Regions from separate parts of the Paenibacillus sp. J2R1T-4 genome, predicted to be linked through region 2. Evidence: riboswitches for the same ligand, from Rfam matches in the RefSeq annotation. Region 2 holds a riboswitch; each other region holds the start of a gene.
The links. Region 2 has a riboswitch for cyclic di-AMP ahead of AC58QD_RS18560 (C40 family peptidase). Riboswitches for the same ligand answer to the same signal wherever they lie in the genome.

Region 1 (4,607 bases), on a different contig from region 2:
AAGGATCAAAGATTCTACGAAGGGATTTATGAAGGGCCGCATATCCAACCGAATCTGCCTTTGTTCTATGGGATCCCGTCGATTGACGATTTGTACAAGCCGTCCGTATTGAAGCTTATGGAGGAAGCGTCTGCGATCACCTATATGTCTCCTCAAGCTCCCCCCGCCTTCATGCAGTACGGCTTTGTTCTGGACTTACCGCGTATCCCTCAAGAAGCACCCGTCGGCGAGGTTATCCATCATCCCATGCATGGTTATATGCTGAAGCTTAAGTACGAGGAGTTGGGTATTCCATTCATTCTTAGGCATAGCGGAGACCCGGAACAGCCCGGTGAAATGGCTCAGTTCCTGTTGGATAGCTTTGACCGCAAGTAGAGTCCAGCTCACGAAGAGCGAACACAATTTCCTCTGAACGTAACACCATCCTTTATTGCCCGGCCTATACATATGCAGTAAGGCAACAGTCTTTGTAATGTATAGGCGGGCCCTTCTTCATGCTGAATCCTTTTATTTCTCGACAAACGTTATTAAGACTCCCTCCAATCTGTAACCTTACTCGATTCCACTTTTTGAAGGTTATTCTTTTTGTTGGTCCTTTACTCGTATGCGGGTGTTTTTTGTATTCTGGAGCATACTAGAGGAAACGGGGGGCTCACGATGAAAAAACATATCGATTATGTATCGAAACCAATTTCTATTGCCATATTCGTAATTGCGATAGCAATTGGGTTAGCAGGCTGCGGAGCGAAATCCGCTTCAGAGCAGAAGGATCACGAAGCCATTCATCGCGATGTCAATATTTCTAGTGGAGAACAATCAACCGCGAATTTATCATCCATGGATTCCAACATGCAGCGAACTCCTCTGCCTAGTGTTGTTATGCCTCAGCCATCTGTTCCGCTTGCTATTCCTTCGCCAGCCCCAGCACCAGTGCCGACCCCTGCTTCGCCTGCATCTGTGAAGAAGAAACCTTCAATTCCCGTCCAACGGCAGCAGGAGATGTCACAGAAAAAACTGACCCTTGCTGAATTAAGAAGTAAATATTCCGACATTTTCAAATTCCAGGGGCAATCGCAAGGACGTAAAATCGCGCTAACTTTTGATGATGGTCCTGATGATCTATATACGCCTCAAGTCCTGAATGTATTGAAAGCCGCAAATGTGAAAGCAACCTTCTTCCTAGTTGGTAAACGAGCGGAGGCACATCCGGCAATTGTGGGCCGTATTGCTAAGGAAGGACATGTCATTGGAAATCACTCTTATAATCATCCGCTCTTTACCAAGTTGTCCTTATTGGCTTTTCAGCAACAGATTAATCAAACGACCCGGATTCTGAGCGGGCAAATTGGATACAGCCCTAAGCTGATTCGACCGCCATATGGAGCAATATCAGAGGAACAGCTGAAATGGACCGGCGACCATCGATATATGATCGTGAACTGGAATGTAGATTCCTTAGACTGGAAAGGGTTATCCGCGGAGCAAGTTTCTCATAATATATTAAGCACGGTCAAATCCGGGGCAATTGTTCTGCAGCATTCAGCAGGCGGAGACAATCAGGATTTATCTGGAACGGTAGGAGCGTTATCAACGATTATCCAGAAATTAAAAGCAGACGGCTACGAATTCGTAACCGTCCCTCAATTATTGAATATACCTAAGCAGTTATAAAGAACAAGGGTCAGTTCAAAACGTAGATCTCTACATTTTGAATGCCAAAACCTTTGACATAATCTCTAGACCCAGGAATGAAGATATCAATTCGATTACCCTTAATGGCTCCACCAATATCTGTCGCTTTTGCCATAAGTGTCTGCGGTAGACCGTCAAAACTATGTCCTCTGACCAGAACCGTTGTGCCAAGCGGGATGACGGATGGGTCAACTGCTATCGTACCAAGCTTAAGCGCATTGCCAAAATAATCTACTGCGCCATAATTGCCGTTCTCTTCCGTTGCGCTGGAATAGGCGGATGCCTTGGCTTGAATAACCTTTTTATAGGAAACGGGTTTCCCGTTGCTATCCTGAACGGTCTTGTTTTGCGTATCCGCTGTAGGTGCTGATTGAGGCGCTGCCGCCTGTTTCGAGGCTGTAGCAGGCTTAGTTACAGCTTTGGCTTTGTTCACAATTGCAGCTTTTGGAGTGGCTGCGGGAGCAGGTGTAGGCTGAGGCGCTGGGACTGCAGCGGGTTCTGCTGATTGTGCTGGCGGAACATCAGCGGTTACGAATAGTGCTTGCTCCAAAAGCTCTAATCTCAGATTAGGACGCTGCAAATCCCAACCTGCTTGAGAATCGAACGTGATCGGTACAGCAGGGGCAATTGGCTCCCAATTGTTAATCTGTTCCGTTTCTTTAACGGTTGGAGCAATAGAGATGAGTTCTTCCGGAAGCAGCTTGATTACATTTTCCGCAAAGACGGTTGTCCCGCCAATACAGAAGGCTCCTAACGCTACAGTAGCTAACGTTCGGGTGACAAATTTGGATTTCAAGGTACATCGCTCCTTTTGTAAATAGGCCTACGAGGTTAGTTGTCGGGTTTGGGCTGAGGATACAACCCTTCGTTGCTTGAAGTAACGATTCACCCCATCGGACTTGATGAACAGAAGTCCGCAATAAATCATCCCCCGCACTGTCGCAATCAAGCTGATTGGATGGACAGTTTCGGCCGTGCATAAACAAAAGAGTAACATACCTATCCGATCGGATAAATGCCCAAAATATGGGTACCTCTATTGAAAACGTTTCCTACCTACTAATAATTTCCTTCGCAGAAGGCTCCGTAAGCTTATATCCAACGTTGCGAACAGTCATGATATATTCAGGATTTCGAGCATTTTTTTCCATTTTATCGCGCAAATGACTAATGTGAACATCTACGATTCGGGTGTCCCCGAGAAAGTGATAATCCCATACCCCGTGCAACAATTGCTGACGACTGAGCACTTTTCCTCGATGTTTGCAGAGAAAGACGAGCAGCTCGAATTCCTTTGGCGTTAACTCGACAGGATTACCGTGCATATTCACTTCACGTTGATCAGGAACAATTTCGATTGGACCGATTTGCAGTTTATCTTCCGTAAGAGAAGGCAAGGTACTCAATCTGCGAAGAATGGCTTGAATGCGGGAAATAAGCTCCTGCGGGCTGAATGGTTTGGTCATATAGTCGTCTGCGCCATTATCCAAGCCTTGTATTTTGTCAGACAAATCCTGCATAGCGGTTAACATAATGATCGGTACCCGGTTATCCTGGCTGCGCAGCTTACGGCATACTTGAATACCATCCAGCTTGGGGAGCATCAGATCCAATACGATCAGGTCCGGACGGAATTTAGAAAGCACTTCAAAGACGGCCTCACCATCATACACACATTGCACATCATAGCCAACAAGCTTCAAATTGTATTCTATCAAAGTGGAGATTGAGGGTTCATCATCAACAACTAGTATCCGTTTTTTTGTCATCATCTAGGTCTCCTTTTCGATCATAGTCGGTTAACAATACATTCATTATGGCGCAAGTATATAAGGAGAATTTGCATCCTTTGTAAAGTGGATGTTAAAATGTTCGATGAGGTGAAGGATTTGGCTTTTCATATTGTGCTTGTGGAGCCGGAAATTCCGGCGAATACCGGGAACATCGCTAGAACTTGCGCGGCGACTGGGACTCATCTGCATTTGGTGAGACCGTTAGGATTTGATACCGATGACCGGACTTTAAAACGTGCAGGGCTAGATTACTGGCATGCTGTAAACGTAGCTTATTACGATTCATTCCAGGAACTGCAGGCGCAGTACAGCACTAGCAGATATTTCTATGCCACTACTAAGGCAGCTCGACTGTATACACAATTTGAATACAAAGACGGAGATATGTTTGTGTTTGGCAAGGAAACGAAGGGCCTTCCTCCCGAGTTGGTGCAAGCCAATCGAGATACGTGTATTCGGATGCCTATGACGGATGCCGTGCGCTCTCTGAATCTATCCAATTCGGCGGCCATTGTGTTATTCGAAGGTTTAAGGCAAAATCAATTCCTTGGACTAAGCTAAAAGGCATCGAACTTGCAAATATTGCGACCCCATGGCATGAAATAAGCAGGATTTTCCGAACAAATAGCGAATATAGTAGGACGAACATGATCTGCGTTTTTTCGTTACATTTGTCGGAGGGGGAACTTTGATGAGGCCAGCTGGCGTCGTCCGTAAGGTTGATCAACTGGGCAGAATTGTATTGCCTAAGTCGCTCAGAAAGCGTTACAGAATGAATGAAGGAGATCCTGTAGAAATTTTGGTAGCCGGTGATCAAATATTGCTTGAGCGTTTTCGGCCAAAATGTGTTTTTTGCGGGGAAATGAATGAAGTAACGGAATATAAAGAAAAGCATATCTGCCAAGGATGCTTAGGGGAAATGACGCAAATACGGGCATAATCTCCAAGGATTTCCCGGTGGCGTGCATCGTTAGCATCCAGAGCAGTCTTAATACAGAAATGATTGTGCGCAAGAGACGTCTAGTCAGTCATACATGACTGTAGGGATAGTCTCTTTTTTCCTACTATAAGAGACTGAGGAGATGAATCATCATGTTATTCTGCACAGCTCAAGAAATCATT
Region 2 (4,607 bases):
CGGCATGGTTGCGACCAACGAATTCGAAGAAGCATGGCTGGATGAGGGCTTTACTTCCTACGCCGAAGATCTGCTCATGGAAACCGAGTTCGGAGAGAAGCCGAATCTGGCCCTGGAGTCCAGCTATATGACTACCCCTGCCCCTCTCAAGCTAGATGCCTGGCGTTACGATAATCACAGCCATTATGCCGATAATGTGTACACGAGAGCCAAGCTTGTCTTGAAAAGCATCGAGGATCAAATCGGACAAAAGCAAATGCTGAGGGTCCTGCGCACTTATTTCGAACGTTGGAAGTTCCGACATCCCTCTACACAAGATTTTCAGAAAACTTTGGAAGACGTAACAAAGACTAGCTGGAGCGGGTTTTTCGACCAATTCGTGTATGACGGGATGATGACGGACTATTCAATTGATCAGGTTCAAACTTCGAAAAAAAAGAAAGACGGAACACTCCTATACGAGACCGCTGTCGTTGTAAAGAAGCTCGGCGGCTCCTATAAAGATGTCCCTATCCATTTCCATTTCCAAGACGGATCTACCGTGGAGAAAACATGGGAGGGTACGGAACTGCTCACTACGTTCACGATGACCAGTCAGTCACCGTTAGAATGGGCCGCTATTGATCCGCATCATACATTGATCCTGGAAAATAAGCGCATCAACAACTTTTATCAAACCCAGATTGATCCGAAGTGGAAAGTGCGGTGGAATATAGGCTTGGTTAAATTAATTGAGAGTGTTGTCGACGGGATTGCTTGGTAGGTCCGTAAATGTTTTGGGAGGATAAAACGATGATGAAATATCTCAAACACGGCTTTCAGACTATGACTTCGCAATATTTCGTGCTGCTCGTATTATGGGTGTACCAATTCACATGGGGACTGCTGCTGCTCCATTTCGTCAAATCCATCGTCATTCCTTTGCTGCACCGATACCCAAGCGGGCACCTGTCCACGTCAGCCGTCCAGCTGTTCTTGGCTGAAGGCGAGTTTCAACTTATGAAGACCGATATCAGCCATTCCTACTTGTGGACGTTGCTTGGGCTTGTCCTTATTAGAATGATATTGACTCCTATTTTGAATGCTGGCATCTTTTATTCCATCCATAATACTAGTCTGAACTCGGGTTATCGCTTCTTCAAGGGTGTGAAGGAATTAGGAGGTATATTCGCCCTCTATTACTTCGTGCAGGTAGTGCTGACAATTGCTCCTGGTTACTGGCTCTATCCGATTGTCAGGAAAGCATTCACCACACAAACCTCCTACGAATCTCTCATCATCGCGGTGCTTCCTTCGGTACTTGCTTTCCTGATCTACGCCTATATGGTTCATTTGTGCTTCGTCTATCTTATGTTGGGCCGTACGGCACAGAAGCCTATGTCGGGATCGATTGGTGTGTTCCTTCGACATATTCCCATGATCCTGCTGTTATCCAGCTTCCTGTTATTGTTATCGGGCGTTCTCACTTCCTTGACGATGTCTGCATCTCTCGTGTGGGCCGGCCTCTCAGCACTCATTCTTCATCAAGTATTCCATTTGTTAAAAATGTTGTTCAAGCTGTGGGCGGTTTCGACCCAATATCACTATTTCAGCGAGCACAACATGCGATAGTTCGGTTCTAAGCACCTTAAAGCCCGAAATCCAATGCGGATTTCGGGCTTTTCGCATATTTTGTTATTTTTTTTGCACAAGAAGGAGGATTTTGGCATACAAAGGCGAATTAGAAAACTTAGCAAAAAACAAATCGATATTTGCCGAATTCCCATTCTTGGGAAACGGGGGATCCAATCTGGGTGAATTGATCTCGCTTCAAAGTGATCATAGGGAACCTTCAACCGAACCCTCAGCTAACCTCGTAGGCACTGGAAGGAGTTTCCTGTTTGAAAAAGCTTTTACTATTGTTCGCAAGTATTACCATGTTATTCTGCTTTCAGCTTGGAAGCGCTTCAGCAGAAACGGTCCTCGAATCAACAGTGGACGAGCTCGCAGGCACGAAATACAGATACGGAGGAATTTCCCCGACAACTGGCTTCGATTGCTCCGGCTTCACCATGTTCGTATTCAATAAGTTCGGTATCGAACTTGACCATCAATCCAAAGCCCAGAACAAAGAAGGCTACTGGATTCCGAAAGAAGATTTACGTGCAGGCGATCTTGTATTCTTCAACACAGACGGTAAAGGCATCTCACATGTCGGCATTTACCTCGGTGACGATGTGTTCGTTCATTCGGCCACGAATAAGGGCGTCGTGAAGAACACATTGAGCGAATCGTACTATGCCAAGCGTTATGTATCCGCTCGTAGAGTGCTGTGGGATGACCTCTATGATCAATTAAACGCACAAGTGGCACATTGAAACAGGGATTTATAAATTTTTTCTAAGATGTTCACAAGCCCGGTATGATGCGGATCTTTCCGCCGTGCCGGGCTTGTATTCTATTCGTGGGGAGCTTGTCCCGGTAGCGCTCTGATGCTCTCGTTGACCAAGTCACGAAAAGATTCCGCAGCTGGTGTTAACCGTTCCTTAGCCCGCCAGCACAAGTGTATGGGATTGTGGAGTTGGACCTCCTGAACGTGAACGATACATACCTCGCCCTCCTCCAGCGCTTGTTTCACTTCTAATGCAGACACGAACATCGCTCCGTAACCGGCTGCAACAGCTCGTATAATTTCATACAGCCCGTTGACCGTTAAGCCAATTTTAAGCGGCAGCCCTATTTCACGGGATAGTCCTTCTAACTTCTCGCGTGCAGAGCTTCCCTCTTCTCTTACAATGAAGGGTTCTTGCAAGATTGACTCGAGGGTTGCTTTACGGTTAGCTAAGGGATGATGCTTCGGTACTACGAAACACATAGCATCTTGAAGCAGCAGCTCATGTTCCAGTTGATCAGGGATTATCCCTCCTCCCCCTATAATAGCGAGATCAGCCTGGTAAGTAAGCAACCGTTGGACGGCTTCCCTCCGGTTACACGAATGAATGTTGATCTCTATATCCGGCGACCCAAGTTTATAGCCTGCTGTCCATTGCGGGAGCAGACGGTGTGCCGGCAGGGAGGTAACGGATAAACGCAGCTTTCCTTGCTTCCCCTCCCGATATAAACTTACACGATCCTCGATCTCTCGCTCCATCGCGAAGAGGCGCTCAGCATGCTCGGCCAGCATGCGGCCAGCATCGGTTAAGATGACTCCCCTCCCCTTCGAAATTAATAGGGTCAGTCCCGTCTCCCGTTCGAGATTACGCAATTGCATTGTAACGGCAGGCTGACTGATACGCAGATGCTCAGATGCTTTTGTCACACTGCCTAACCTCGCCACCGTATCGAACAGCCTGAGGGCGTGCAAATTCATGTGGACTCCACCTATTCATAACTATTATTTATGCATTATGCTCAATAATATATTAGATTTATGATCAACTGCAAGATATCCTGAACCTATACATTGTAGGCGGAGGAGATATCGATGAAGTGGATTTGTTGGGAGTGCAATAAAGAACGAGCTGGATCACTAGAGCAGTCCTTTCAATGTGAATGCGGCGGGTGGTATGACATCAAGCAGGATTTGCGCGGTGTGGATAGTGAGTTGCTGAAACGAGTGTTTCACGAGCGTTTATCCGCACGAATGACTCCTTATGCAAGCGGGGTATGGCGATACAAGGAGCTTATTGACCCTGAGCTTCCGGTTGCATCCATTGTGACCAAATACGAGGGGAACACGGGAATGTATTCGCCTGCCTCTGTGCAAAATTACACCGGTGTGCGGCATCTTTGGTTGAAGGCTCAGAGTGAGAATCCCAGCGGGTCTTTCAAAGACAATGGCATGACTGCCGCTGTGTCAAGAGGTTGGGCTTTGGGGTTTCGCCGCTTCACCTGCACCTCAACCGGCAACACCTCTGCTTCTCTTGCCATGTATGCTGCGCTTGCAGGCGCTGAAGCGATCATACGACTGCCTGATGCTAACGTTCCAGCAGGCAAGCTCTATCAGACACAAGCCTATGGCGGACAAATTGTTCCTCTTAAGGGGGGCGGCTACGATGCGGGTATCGCTTCTTTCCTAGCAGAAGGCGATCACCTGGATGCGTATGTATGTAATTCGATCAATCCGATGCGTATTGAAGGACAGAAGAGTATTGTCTACGAGATTGCGCAGATGTTGGGTTGGTCGTTGCCGGATTGGATCATCGTGCCAGGCGGGGCGCTAAGTAATGCAGTTGCACTCGGCAAAGGGCTAGAGGATCTATACAGCCTGGGTTTCATTACTCGATTGCCACGTGTAGCTATCATCCAAGCTGAAGGTGCTGCTCCCTTCCACCGCTTGGTGACTGCAATGCATGCAGGCCATCCAAGGAGGATCGATCTGCAGCTTGAACCCGAGCTTCATCCTCAGACCCTTGCGTCTGCACTGAATATCGGAAATCCTCCAGGTTGGAAAAAAGCTCTGCATTACACGATTCTACAAACGAACGGGATTACAGCTTGTGTCAGTGATGCCGAGATTATGGAGGCGAAATCTATAATTGATCGCGGCGGTATCGGCTGCGAGCCTGCGTCCGCTGCAACCGTCGCTGGTCTTCGCAAGCTCGTTGCAGCAGGAGACATCCATCCCG
Region 3 (4,607 bases), on a different contig from region 2:
GCAACAGGATTCAGCTTGATGAAGCTGTCCTTAATTGCATTTCGGACGATATCGCCTGACAGCAATTTCTTTTTATTCGTATCCACAATGTTCTCCACCTTTCTCCACGCTTAACGAATCGTCAAATGCTCAGCAATCGGCCCCAATACAATAACAGGCAAGAACGTCAACGCGCCTATGATTAGAACCGTTCCCACCAGAATGCCTACGAATAAGCGATTATCGGTCCTAAAAGTGCCTATCGTCTCAGGAACCCACTGTTTCCGAAGCATAGAGCCGCACACAGCCAGCATGAGCACCATCGAAGCATACCGGCCAAGCAGCATTACGATACCCGTTGATATATTCCAGAAAGGCGTATTATCTGCTAGTCCTTCGAACCCGGATCCATTATTGGCCGCAGACGATGTAAATTCGTACAACACCTGCGAGATCCCGTGAAAAGAAGGATTCGTAATTGCAACCGTACCTAGTTCACTAACAAGAGCCAATGCAGTCGGCGCTAATATGATCAAAGGATGGACCAGAATAGCTGCTGCAATCAGCTTCATCTCGCGTGCTTCGATCTTCCTACCGAGAAATTCGGGTGTCCGACCAACCATCAATCCAGCCAGGAATACGGCTAGAATCGCATACATGAGCATATTGACTAGGCCGACGCCTTTACCCCCAAATACACAGTTAAGCATCATTAATGCAAAAGGAGTGATACTGCCAAGCGGAGTCAAGGTATCATGCATATTATTGACTGTTCCTGTAGTCGCTGCAGTAGTTACCGTTGTAAATAGTGCGGACTGGGCGATGCCGAAGCGGACTTCTTTGCCTTCCATACTGCCTTGCGATGCGTCTATACCTAGCCGGTTCATAACTGGATTCCCGCTCGATTCTGCGGCATAGTTAAGTGATAAGAACCCAATGAACAGAATCATCATCGCCGAGAAAATAACCCAGCCCTGCTTGCGGTTCTTAGCGAACATTCCGAATGTATAAGGAAGCGCAGCAGCCAAACACCACATGGATAAAATCTCAATGACATTCGTAATCGGATTCGGATTCTCATAGGGATGAGCGGAGTTCGCTCCGAAGAAACCTCCCCCGTTCGTACCCAAATGTTTGATCGATTCGAGTGACGCTACCGGCCCTATAGCAATTTGTTGCACCGCGCCTTCCAGAGTCGTTGCTGACAAGGTAGGTTTCAACGTTTGCGGGACTTGCAGGGCAACTAAAGCAATTGTCACGACAAAAGCCAGCGGAAGAAACACCCTTGTATGAGCCTTCACGAAATCCTCGAAGAAATTCCCTATTGTATGTCCCTTGTTGGTGATTCCTCTAATAAAAGCGATCGCAACACACAAGCCTGTAGCAGCAGAAGTAAACATCATCATCGTTATGACCGCGATCTGCGAGAAATAAGACAAGCCCGTTTCCCCGCTATAATGCTGAAGATTCGTGTTGGTCATAAAGCTGATCACCGTATTGAACGTAAGCGAGTTTCCCATACCGGCAATTCCATTCGGATTGAGAGGCAGGTTCCCTTGCAGCCTGAGAATAAGATAACTAACCACCATCAAAACAATGTTCATGCCTATGAAACTAATTGCGTATGTCTTCCATGTCATGCCCTTACGTTCTCTGAGTCCAATGATTGAATAGATCGGTCTCTCCAACCAGTTGAACCAGCGGTCCGTTCGGTTCGTCTCATTCGAGAACACATGGAACAGATAAGATCCGAGCGGCTTAACAAGCAGAACAAGCAACACAATGACAATACCCATTTGTATAATCCCCATCGCTAACAAAACTCCTCCCAAGGGACGCTATTACTCAGCGACTCCTTCATTTCCTTCATGCCCTACAGCGTTTCTGTCAGAAATGAAACCTCATTACTATGCGTATGAATGACATAAGTTGCTCCTAGCCCTTTGTATATAAGCCGAGGACGACTCTCCAGTGTAATCACATAGATTGGCTTCGCAGTCCATGTCCGACATATCTGGATATACCGACAGCACAAGGTTTGGCTTGTTTCGAAGAGGAACACTTTCCCGACAGGAAAATCAGGAAGACTCCAGGTCGATTGGTCAATTGTGTCCAGCAATATCCAATCTTTTGCCCCAATTTCCTTATATTTATCCCTTTCGGCTTTATTGTTGACCAATAGAGCAAATGGAAGCTTCATTCGCATTACTTCACGTACAAATACTTCTCCCGCTTTGTTCGGTGCAGAAATGAGTATTCTTTCCGTCTGTGATCCCATTCTTAGTTTCCTCCTGTACACTTTTAAGGCAACAAAAAAGAAGCCTGCGGAAGAGGTGAACTCTTCTCGCGGCTTCATTCATGCACAGCCAAACAGACCGTGCCTTGCCACGACAATCGTTTCCTCTCTCAATACGCTTACGAGGTTAGCTGTCGGATTCGGGCTTGAGAGTTGCCCTACTCATCTAGGAAGCGAACCTATCACTAAAGGCTGCTTTCATGCTTGAGATTCACCCCTGGGAGCACGTTCACTCTGCACGATCTTGCTGCGATACGAGCTCAGGCTACCTGTTGGTTCCCCCGTTCCTTTTCCATTCAAGGACTCAGCGATTCATTCATTTCACTTCATTTACTTCAATTAACTTCACACCAAAAAACCACAGAGGCGTAAGCCCCGTGGTCGCATTAGCCGATCACAAGCTTCATCATCCTCTCTACATCTGCTTACGAGGTTAGCTGTCGGATTCGGACGGTGAGAGTCGCCCTACTCGAGTTACAGGATTCATGGTTCCTTGTCCCTCGAGATTCACCCCATGCCATGCCTATAACGGCTCTCACACCGTCCAGACATCGCTTATATTGGTTCCCCCGTATTCCTGACGTGCAGGAATTTCAGCGATTCACAATAAAACTTTCGCTATGAATCATGAGACGTATCATACGCCTGAGCCGTTCCAGTGTAAAGAATAGCTGATTTTGAAAATAAACCATTCCAGACTTTTATAGGGACCATACACCCATTTATCTCCGTAATTCTCTATATAAGTCTCTATTTCTCCTGATATTATTCCTTTTATGAAATAACTAGCAATCGCAAGGAACCGCCTTATATTCAAAGCCATTCCGAATTGATTTCGCTTTCATTCCGCAAATTATCCCGAAATTGACTCTGTATCACCTTCATTGAGGTTTTACTTTGCTTATCCCTGAGCGTAAGATTCACATTAATTTACAATTTCTTGACCCTGCTTCATGTTTGTTGATTATGTTTATATGAATTCATATGACCTTAAATCGGACTAGGAGTGTGACTAAGGAATGCTTGCAGAATCTGTTGATCCCTATCTGGATCCTATCGCTAACATCCATTTTATTCATCAAACCCCTTCCATCCGCAGAATTAGCACCATGGAACTCTTTCTATTTGAATATAAAAGCTGTATGTTAAAAATAACTAGCGGCGGTGTTAATGGTTGGGGAGAATGTGTTCTGCCTGAGGGCAGCAGCCCGATTAATCTCGTTCGATGGGGCGGGGTATTCGTCGATCTGAAGGGGTTATGCTTGTCAGAATGCCTTCTTCATATTAGAGACAAGGAAATGAGCTGGGGCGCAGAACGGTGTCAGTTGGCTCAATCTGCTTTGTTCCATCTTGCTTGGCAGATCCAGAATCCGGAATACAGCGCCATTCAAGAGACGGATCGTTCTCCCTTATCACGCCATTATTTGATCGAGCAATCCCAGTCCTATTATTCATTCTGATGGGACACAATGTAGATATAGCCTATTTATAGGAAGTGAACAATCTCGCGATGGACCCATTCAAGCGGAAAACGCCAGAAGAAATTCTACATTCCATCTCCAAGCTGCATCAGGGAAAATTGAAAATTATTATCGGCGCAGTCAGCGGTTCTGGCAAAACTTATCATATGCTGCGCGAAGGTCAGCAATTGAAGCGGGAGGGCATTGATGTCGTGATCTGTGCGGTGTCTACTTCACGGCGGCCGGAAACAGTTGAACAACTGGCTGATCTGGAGAGAGTTCCTAGCATACGTTGGATGGACGGAGACATCGAACGGAAGGATCTCAACCTGGACGAGCTGCTTGTGCGCAACCCCGAAGCCGTTCTCGTAGATAGTCTCGCTCATCGGAACCGGAAGCAGGCCCAGTTCGCAACACGTCTCCAAGATATCCGTTTTTTGCTCGGTCACGGCATTAGCATAATTACGACTATTAATGTATATGAGTTGGCCGGTGTAGACTCCCTTGCGAAGGAATGGACAGGCGTACAAGCAGAATGTACAGTACCTATTGATACGTTGGAGTTGGCTGATGAAGTCCGATTGATAGATGTATCTCCTGAAACACTGCTCAAGCGCGTGGAGGAAGGGAACGTTACGAGCAATCGGAGCAGCGCCTTGTTCCAGAGAGGGAATCTGGCGGTCCTAAGAGAGCTGGCGCTTCGTCTGGTAGCTGAGGATGTGAATGATTCGCTTGTAAAGTATCGCGAGGAGCTCGGACTTGTCGGTCCATCAGGAGCATCGGAACGCATTCTTGTATCGGTGCAATATCATTGGAACAGCTCTATATATATTCGCCGCGGACAGCAAATCGCCAGAAGACTGAATGCAGAA
Region 4 (4,607 bases), on a different contig from region 2:
AATCATCCGTGTGTTATGCTCATGCTCTACCTGCATTTCCTGCTCTTCAACTGTTAATTCCCCACCACACGCTTGGGTAATCTCAAGTGCGGACGTGAGCTCGCTGTGATCAACGAACACCTGCACGACCGATTGACCCTTCTGCTCGTTGCGATGCGCATGGTAACCAAGCTCGGTCAGGGTATCATAGGCTAATGATGCCGCCTTGCTGTCTGGAAACATGAATACCATTGGAACATGACTCATGGACAAGCCCTTCTTTCTATTAAGGATATCATGCATTCCTATAGTTCAAAGTTAGCATATCCCAAAATCAGGCATTTAATCCGACATTCGCCTTCGCAAACTACAGCGTATTTAATTGCAAGAACACAAGTAAATTCATCCAAACCGTGCATCCTGGCAGCGTTATTGTAAAAAAGTGTACCATTAGGTCCTGAGGAGATCAGTTAGCCAGTGCTGGTATAGGTTATTGGGGCGGAAAAACCAGTTTGTTCTTGGATAACAAGTTTTACTACTGGTTATTTGCATGGATTCTGAGGGAAATCGGTTCGCAATGCGGAAATAAGGGATAGACGGGTTGGCTATTTAGTGCCTGATTGATGAAATGACCCAAATAGACGATAGTAACATGGCTTATCATTAGGCATCGTGTCAAGCTTAGCGGCTTGGCTGAGCTGTGTAACAAATTGTATACTTTCAGGAATTAGGCTCATCTAGTGATTCACTTCAACAAAGATTGGTTAAAGATAAACAAACGGCACGAACCTGAGGAAGGTCCGCACCGCTTGTTTACTAATCCTATTAAATTAAAGCTAGATTATACGACTCTGTTAGCACCAATAAACTTGGAACCCCAGTAGTTGCTAGAAATCGAATCAATCTTTATCCCACTTGAAGAGGTGGCAGAAATAAATTGATCATTCCCTAGATAAATGCCGACATGTGTCGTTCCTTTGCCTATGTTGAAGAATACAAGATCGCCAGGTGCCAAACCTACGGTTCGTGTGCCAGCAGTGTCATACATGCTTTTCGATGTACGCGGTAGATCTATTCCGTACTGATCGAATACATAGTTCACAAATCCAGAGCAGTCGAAGCCATTGGTAGTAGTACCGCCCCACATGTATCGAATCCCTATGTAATACTTCGACGTGTCGGATACCATATCGGCCAGTGTCTTCTTGGCCGGCACATACCAGGCTGGTGCATGATATTGTCCGTCCTGACAGATGATTGCTACACCATTAGCGTCGTCCCACTGTAACATATAACCGAAGCTTTCTGAGATAAACCGGAGAGGAACATAGGTCATCCCATTGGCTAACACTGGAGGAACATCCGTCTTAATGGATTTTCCGTTGACATTTGCTTCTGTTGAACCTGTCTTGATCGAAATCACCTTGTTACCGTCACTGAGCTTCAGACTAATGCTTGAATTACTCATGGCCCAATCCACTTTGTAGCCCATCTTCTCCGCTATATTGCGAATTGGAACAAGCAAAGTGCCGGATGTGTCGATAAATGGCTGTGCTTCTGGAAATGCGACAATAGAATCATTCACCTGAACCTTAACTCCGTATTCCGCCGGATATGCTTTGGCTTCGGACGGTGCAGTCAAAGAAAGCGCGGCTGCAATACCTCCAATCGCACATGACCAAAAAACCGTTTTGACAAAACGCTTCAAATCTTTTCCCTCCTGTTGCCTCCGAGGTTAGTTGTCGGATTCGGGAAGAGAGTTTCCCTAGCCGGTTCCCCCTTGCGGGCTTACCAAGCATTCACCCCACTTGCGATCCCCCAACCATCCATAAATCAGATGATTCAGTTAGCGCATGGAAAGAAACATCGCACCAGACTTCAATCCAGCATTCGTGCTTCTTTCATAGTCCCCCGTACAAGTCGTTCGGCACGACCCGATTCGGCATTCTTTTGTTTTTACATATTTGTTAGGCTATCATAGGATACATTTGGATTCAACCGCCAATAATTAGAAAATGGTGACCAAAACCGTAATTTCGGGCTATTCAAACGTAAATGTTCCAAATCGTTGCGGAATATGGAACCGTAAACGTCTCGTTGGCGACCAAGCGCTGTATTCGTCCAGCTCAGGATCGTTGCTCGAATTGCGGTCTATGCGATACAAATTGGTTCTCCACTCATCTCCAGCTTCAATGGACCTCCCATTCAACAGATCAGCTGCTGGAATAGCAATTTCATACTCTACACGCCGATTAGCCAAATCCACATTCACCCACAAAGTCAGCTCAGAGCTGTCCCATGAGGTGTCGACATTCAGAGTATTCCCTGTTGGATCATTCAGGTCATTCACAATGGTTGCGTCGAACATCACACTGGCCGGACTGAATTCAAATTCAAAGTATCTGGACAGATCCCCGTCTACTGACATGAATACCTCGACTACATCTTCATCATAAATAGGATCATCCCGCTGTGTCATAGTGCTCACAATACTGTCATCCTCACACACAAAACGATAATAGACGCCCCAATTGTTCCACGCGGCCCGGACAGCAGTAGCCAACTTGGGCTTGTCCCCTGTAACCACTTCACGCAGCTCCACTTCTGTCGCGGTTTCCCACATAGTAGGAGTCAGCGGTAAAGCCAGTTTGCCTTGCAAGGGCAGCTTACGGCACACATACTTGAATTCACTCATACGGATATCTCCTTTATGTATGTATTCTTTGCTAAAAAAAGCTTATCACGGATCGTTCTGGAATGGCAATCGGGGGCCGATATCATTTTGAGCGGCGTGCAGCGAGCTCTAAAGCGGATTTTCCGCTTTAGAGCAAGGCCGGGTGCCGCTGCTGCGGGCTGCAAAGCGGATTTTCCGCTTTAGAGCAAGGCCGGGCGCCGCTGCTGCGGGCTGCAAAGCGGATTTCCCGCTTTAGAGCGAGGCCGGGCGCCGCTGCTGCGGGTTGCAAAGCGGATTTTCCGCTTTAGAGCAAGGCCGGGTGCCGCTGCTGCGGGCTGCAAAGCGGATTTTCCGCTTTAGAGCAAGCCAGGCGCCGCTGCTGCGGGTTGCAAAGCGGATTTTCCGCTTTAGAGCGAGGCCGGGCGCCGCTGCGCACACATAAAGAAACATCCCGAATCCTTTTATGAAGGATCGGGATGTTTCCACTACAATCACTATGCTTTTACCGTTTCAACCTGCACGGTCCAACCGAATGAATCCTCGACGGAACCGTTCTGAATGCCGGTAATCGTATCGTATACACGCTGTGCAACAGGCCCGATCTCACCTTTGTTGATGATGATCTTCTTATCTTCCCAGTTCAGCTCGCCGACAGGTGAGATGACCGCAGCCGTGCCTGTACCGAACGCTTCTTCCAATGTTCCATTCTGAGAAGCTTCGTACAGCTCTTGGATGGATAGCTTCCGCTCTACGACTGGAATATTCCAGGTCTGCAGCAGTTCAATAACGGACGCACGCGTGACACCCTGCAGAATGCTGCCATTCAACTCAGGTGTAACCACCACGCCGTTGATTTTGAAAAATACGTTCATACTGCCGACTTCTTCAATATACTTCTTCTCCACGCCATCCAGCCACAAAACTTGAGCGTAACCGCCCTCTTTGGCCTCTTCTTGCGCTTTGATACTCGAAGCGTAATTACCCGCTGTCTTGGCATTCCCTGTTCCACCGCGAACGGCGCGAACATAATTGCTCTCTACATTGATCTTGACTGGTTTAATGCCCTCTGAGTAATACGCCCCTACAGGAGACAGAATCACCATCAGCATATAACGGTATGAAGCGCGTACACCTAGACAAGGTTCTGAGGCAAAAATAAACGGACGGATGTACAAGGAAGTCCCAGGCAGAGTTGGCACCCAATCCTTCTCCAAATGAACCAATTCTTTAATGGCGTGAATAATGAAATCACCATCAATCGGCGGGATACTTAACCGTTCATTGGACCGATTCAGCCTCTCCATATTCTGATCAGGACGGAATAATAAAATCTGGTTGTCGTGTGTCCGGAATGCTTTGAGACCTTCGAAGACGGCTTGTCCGTAGTGGAACACCATAGCGGCAGGATCCAACTCTATAGGACCATAAGGCACGATTCTGGCATCATGCCAGCCTTGGCCTTCCGTGTAATCCAGGATGAACATATGATCGGTGTAAATTTGCCCGAATCCGAGTTTACTAGGATCTGGCTTCGCCCGGAGTTGCTGGCTTTGTTGCACATGGATGGAATTAGGCATCGTAATCAGTCTCCCTATTCTTTTATACTATTACCAACTTACCTCATTATAAGGCTAAAGTAAAATTACAATATCCGTTCATTCTGATAAATCAGGTTTATTACCCCCAAGCCCCTATAATAAATACGCCTGCCACGATGACAGCAGACCAAGCAATCCTTTGCAGCCCTTGTGATTCCTTAAGCAGCCACACCCCGAACAAAGTACCGAATACCGTGCCAATCTCCCGGATTGGAGCGATATGCGAGAGCGGCGCCAACTTCATGGCATACAAAAAGATCAAATAGGAACCCGGTGACAGAATCGTACCTAACAAAAGAATACGTTTATTGCGACCCCACTCCTTCTTCACATCTGGAAGAGAACGAAAAGCGGGC

Region 1: linked by a shared signal. The riboswitch ahead of AC58QD_RS22745 (3D domain-containing protein) and the one ahead of AC58QD_RS18560 (C40 family peptidase) in region 2 are both predicted to bind cyclic di-AMP.
Region 3: linked by a shared signal. The riboswitch ahead of AC58QD_RS23840 (hypothetical protein) and the one ahead of AC58QD_RS18560 (C40 family peptidase) in region 2 are both predicted to bind cyclic di-AMP.
Region 4: linked by a shared signal. The riboswitch ahead of AC58QD_RS29905 (C40 family peptidase) and the one ahead of AC58QD_RS18560 (C40 family peptidase) in region 2 are both predicted to bind cyclic di-AMP.

What each region holds. Positions count from the first base shown of each region.
Region 1 covers NZ_JCAUBA010000015.1:97,914-102,520, reverse strand. The annotation lists gene AC58QD_RS22755 (alpha/beta hydrolase fold domain-containing protein) at 1-375, shown strand, start outside; gene AC58QD_RS22750 (polysaccharide deacetylase family protein) at 658-1,671, shown strand; gene AC58QD_RS22745 (3D domain-containing protein) at 1,682-2,488, opposite strand; cyclic di-AMP (ydaO/yuaA leader) riboswitch at 2,496-2,676, opposite strand; gene AC58QD_RS22740 (response regulator) at 2,745-3,461, opposite strand; gene trmL (tRNA (uridine(34)/cytosine(34)/5-carboxymethylaminomethyluridine(34)-2'-O)-methyltransferase TrmL) at 3,582-4,046, shown strand; gene AC58QD_RS22730 (AbrB/MazE/SpoVT family DNA-binding domain-containing protein) at 4,177-4,425, shown strand; gene AC58QD_RS22725 (neutral/alkaline non-lysosomal ceramidase N-terminal domain-containing protein) at 4,578-4,607, shown strand, end outside.
Region 2 covers NZ_JCAUBA010000011.1:24,605-29,211, forward strand. The annotation lists gene AC58QD_RS18550 (M1 family metallopeptidase) at 1-763, shown strand, start outside; gene AC58QD_RS18555 (hypothetical protein) at 793-1,611, shown strand; cyclic di-AMP (ydaO/yuaA leader) riboswitch at 1,743-1,877, shown strand; gene AC58QD_RS18560 (C40 family peptidase) at 1,881-2,357, shown strand; gene AC58QD_RS18565 (LysR family transcriptional regulator) at 2,438-3,349, opposite strand; gene thrC (threonine synthase) at 3,464-4,607, shown strand, end outside.
Region 3 covers NZ_JCAUBA010000017.1:28,788-33,394, reverse strand. The annotation lists gene kdpB (potassium-transporting ATPase subunit KdpB) at 1-89, opposite strand, end outside; gene kdpA (potassium-transporting ATPase subunit KdpA) at 111-1,790, opposite strand; gene AC58QD_RS23840 (hypothetical protein) at 1,853-2,257, opposite strand; cyclic di-AMP (ydaO/yuaA leader) riboswitch at 2,376-2,595, opposite strand; cyclic di-AMP (ydaO/yuaA leader) riboswitch at 2,682-2,884, opposite strand; gene AC58QD_RS23835 (hypothetical protein) at 3,295-3,735, shown strand; gene AC58QD_RS23830 (histidine kinase) at 3,786-4,607, shown strand, end outside.
Region 4 covers NZ_JCAUBA010000028.1:52,505-57,111, reverse strand. The annotation lists gene AC58QD_RS29910 (hypothetical protein) at 1-246, opposite strand, end outside; gene AC58QD_RS29905 (C40 family peptidase) at 821-1,687, opposite strand; cyclic di-AMP (ydaO/yuaA leader) riboswitch at 1,688-1,837, opposite strand; gene AC58QD_RS29900 (carbohydrate-binding family 9-like protein) at 2,021-2,674, opposite strand; gene AC58QD_RS29895 (branched-chain amino acid aminotransferase) at 3,148-4,230, opposite strand; gene AC58QD_RS29890 (DMT family transporter) at 4,331-4,607, opposite strand, start outside.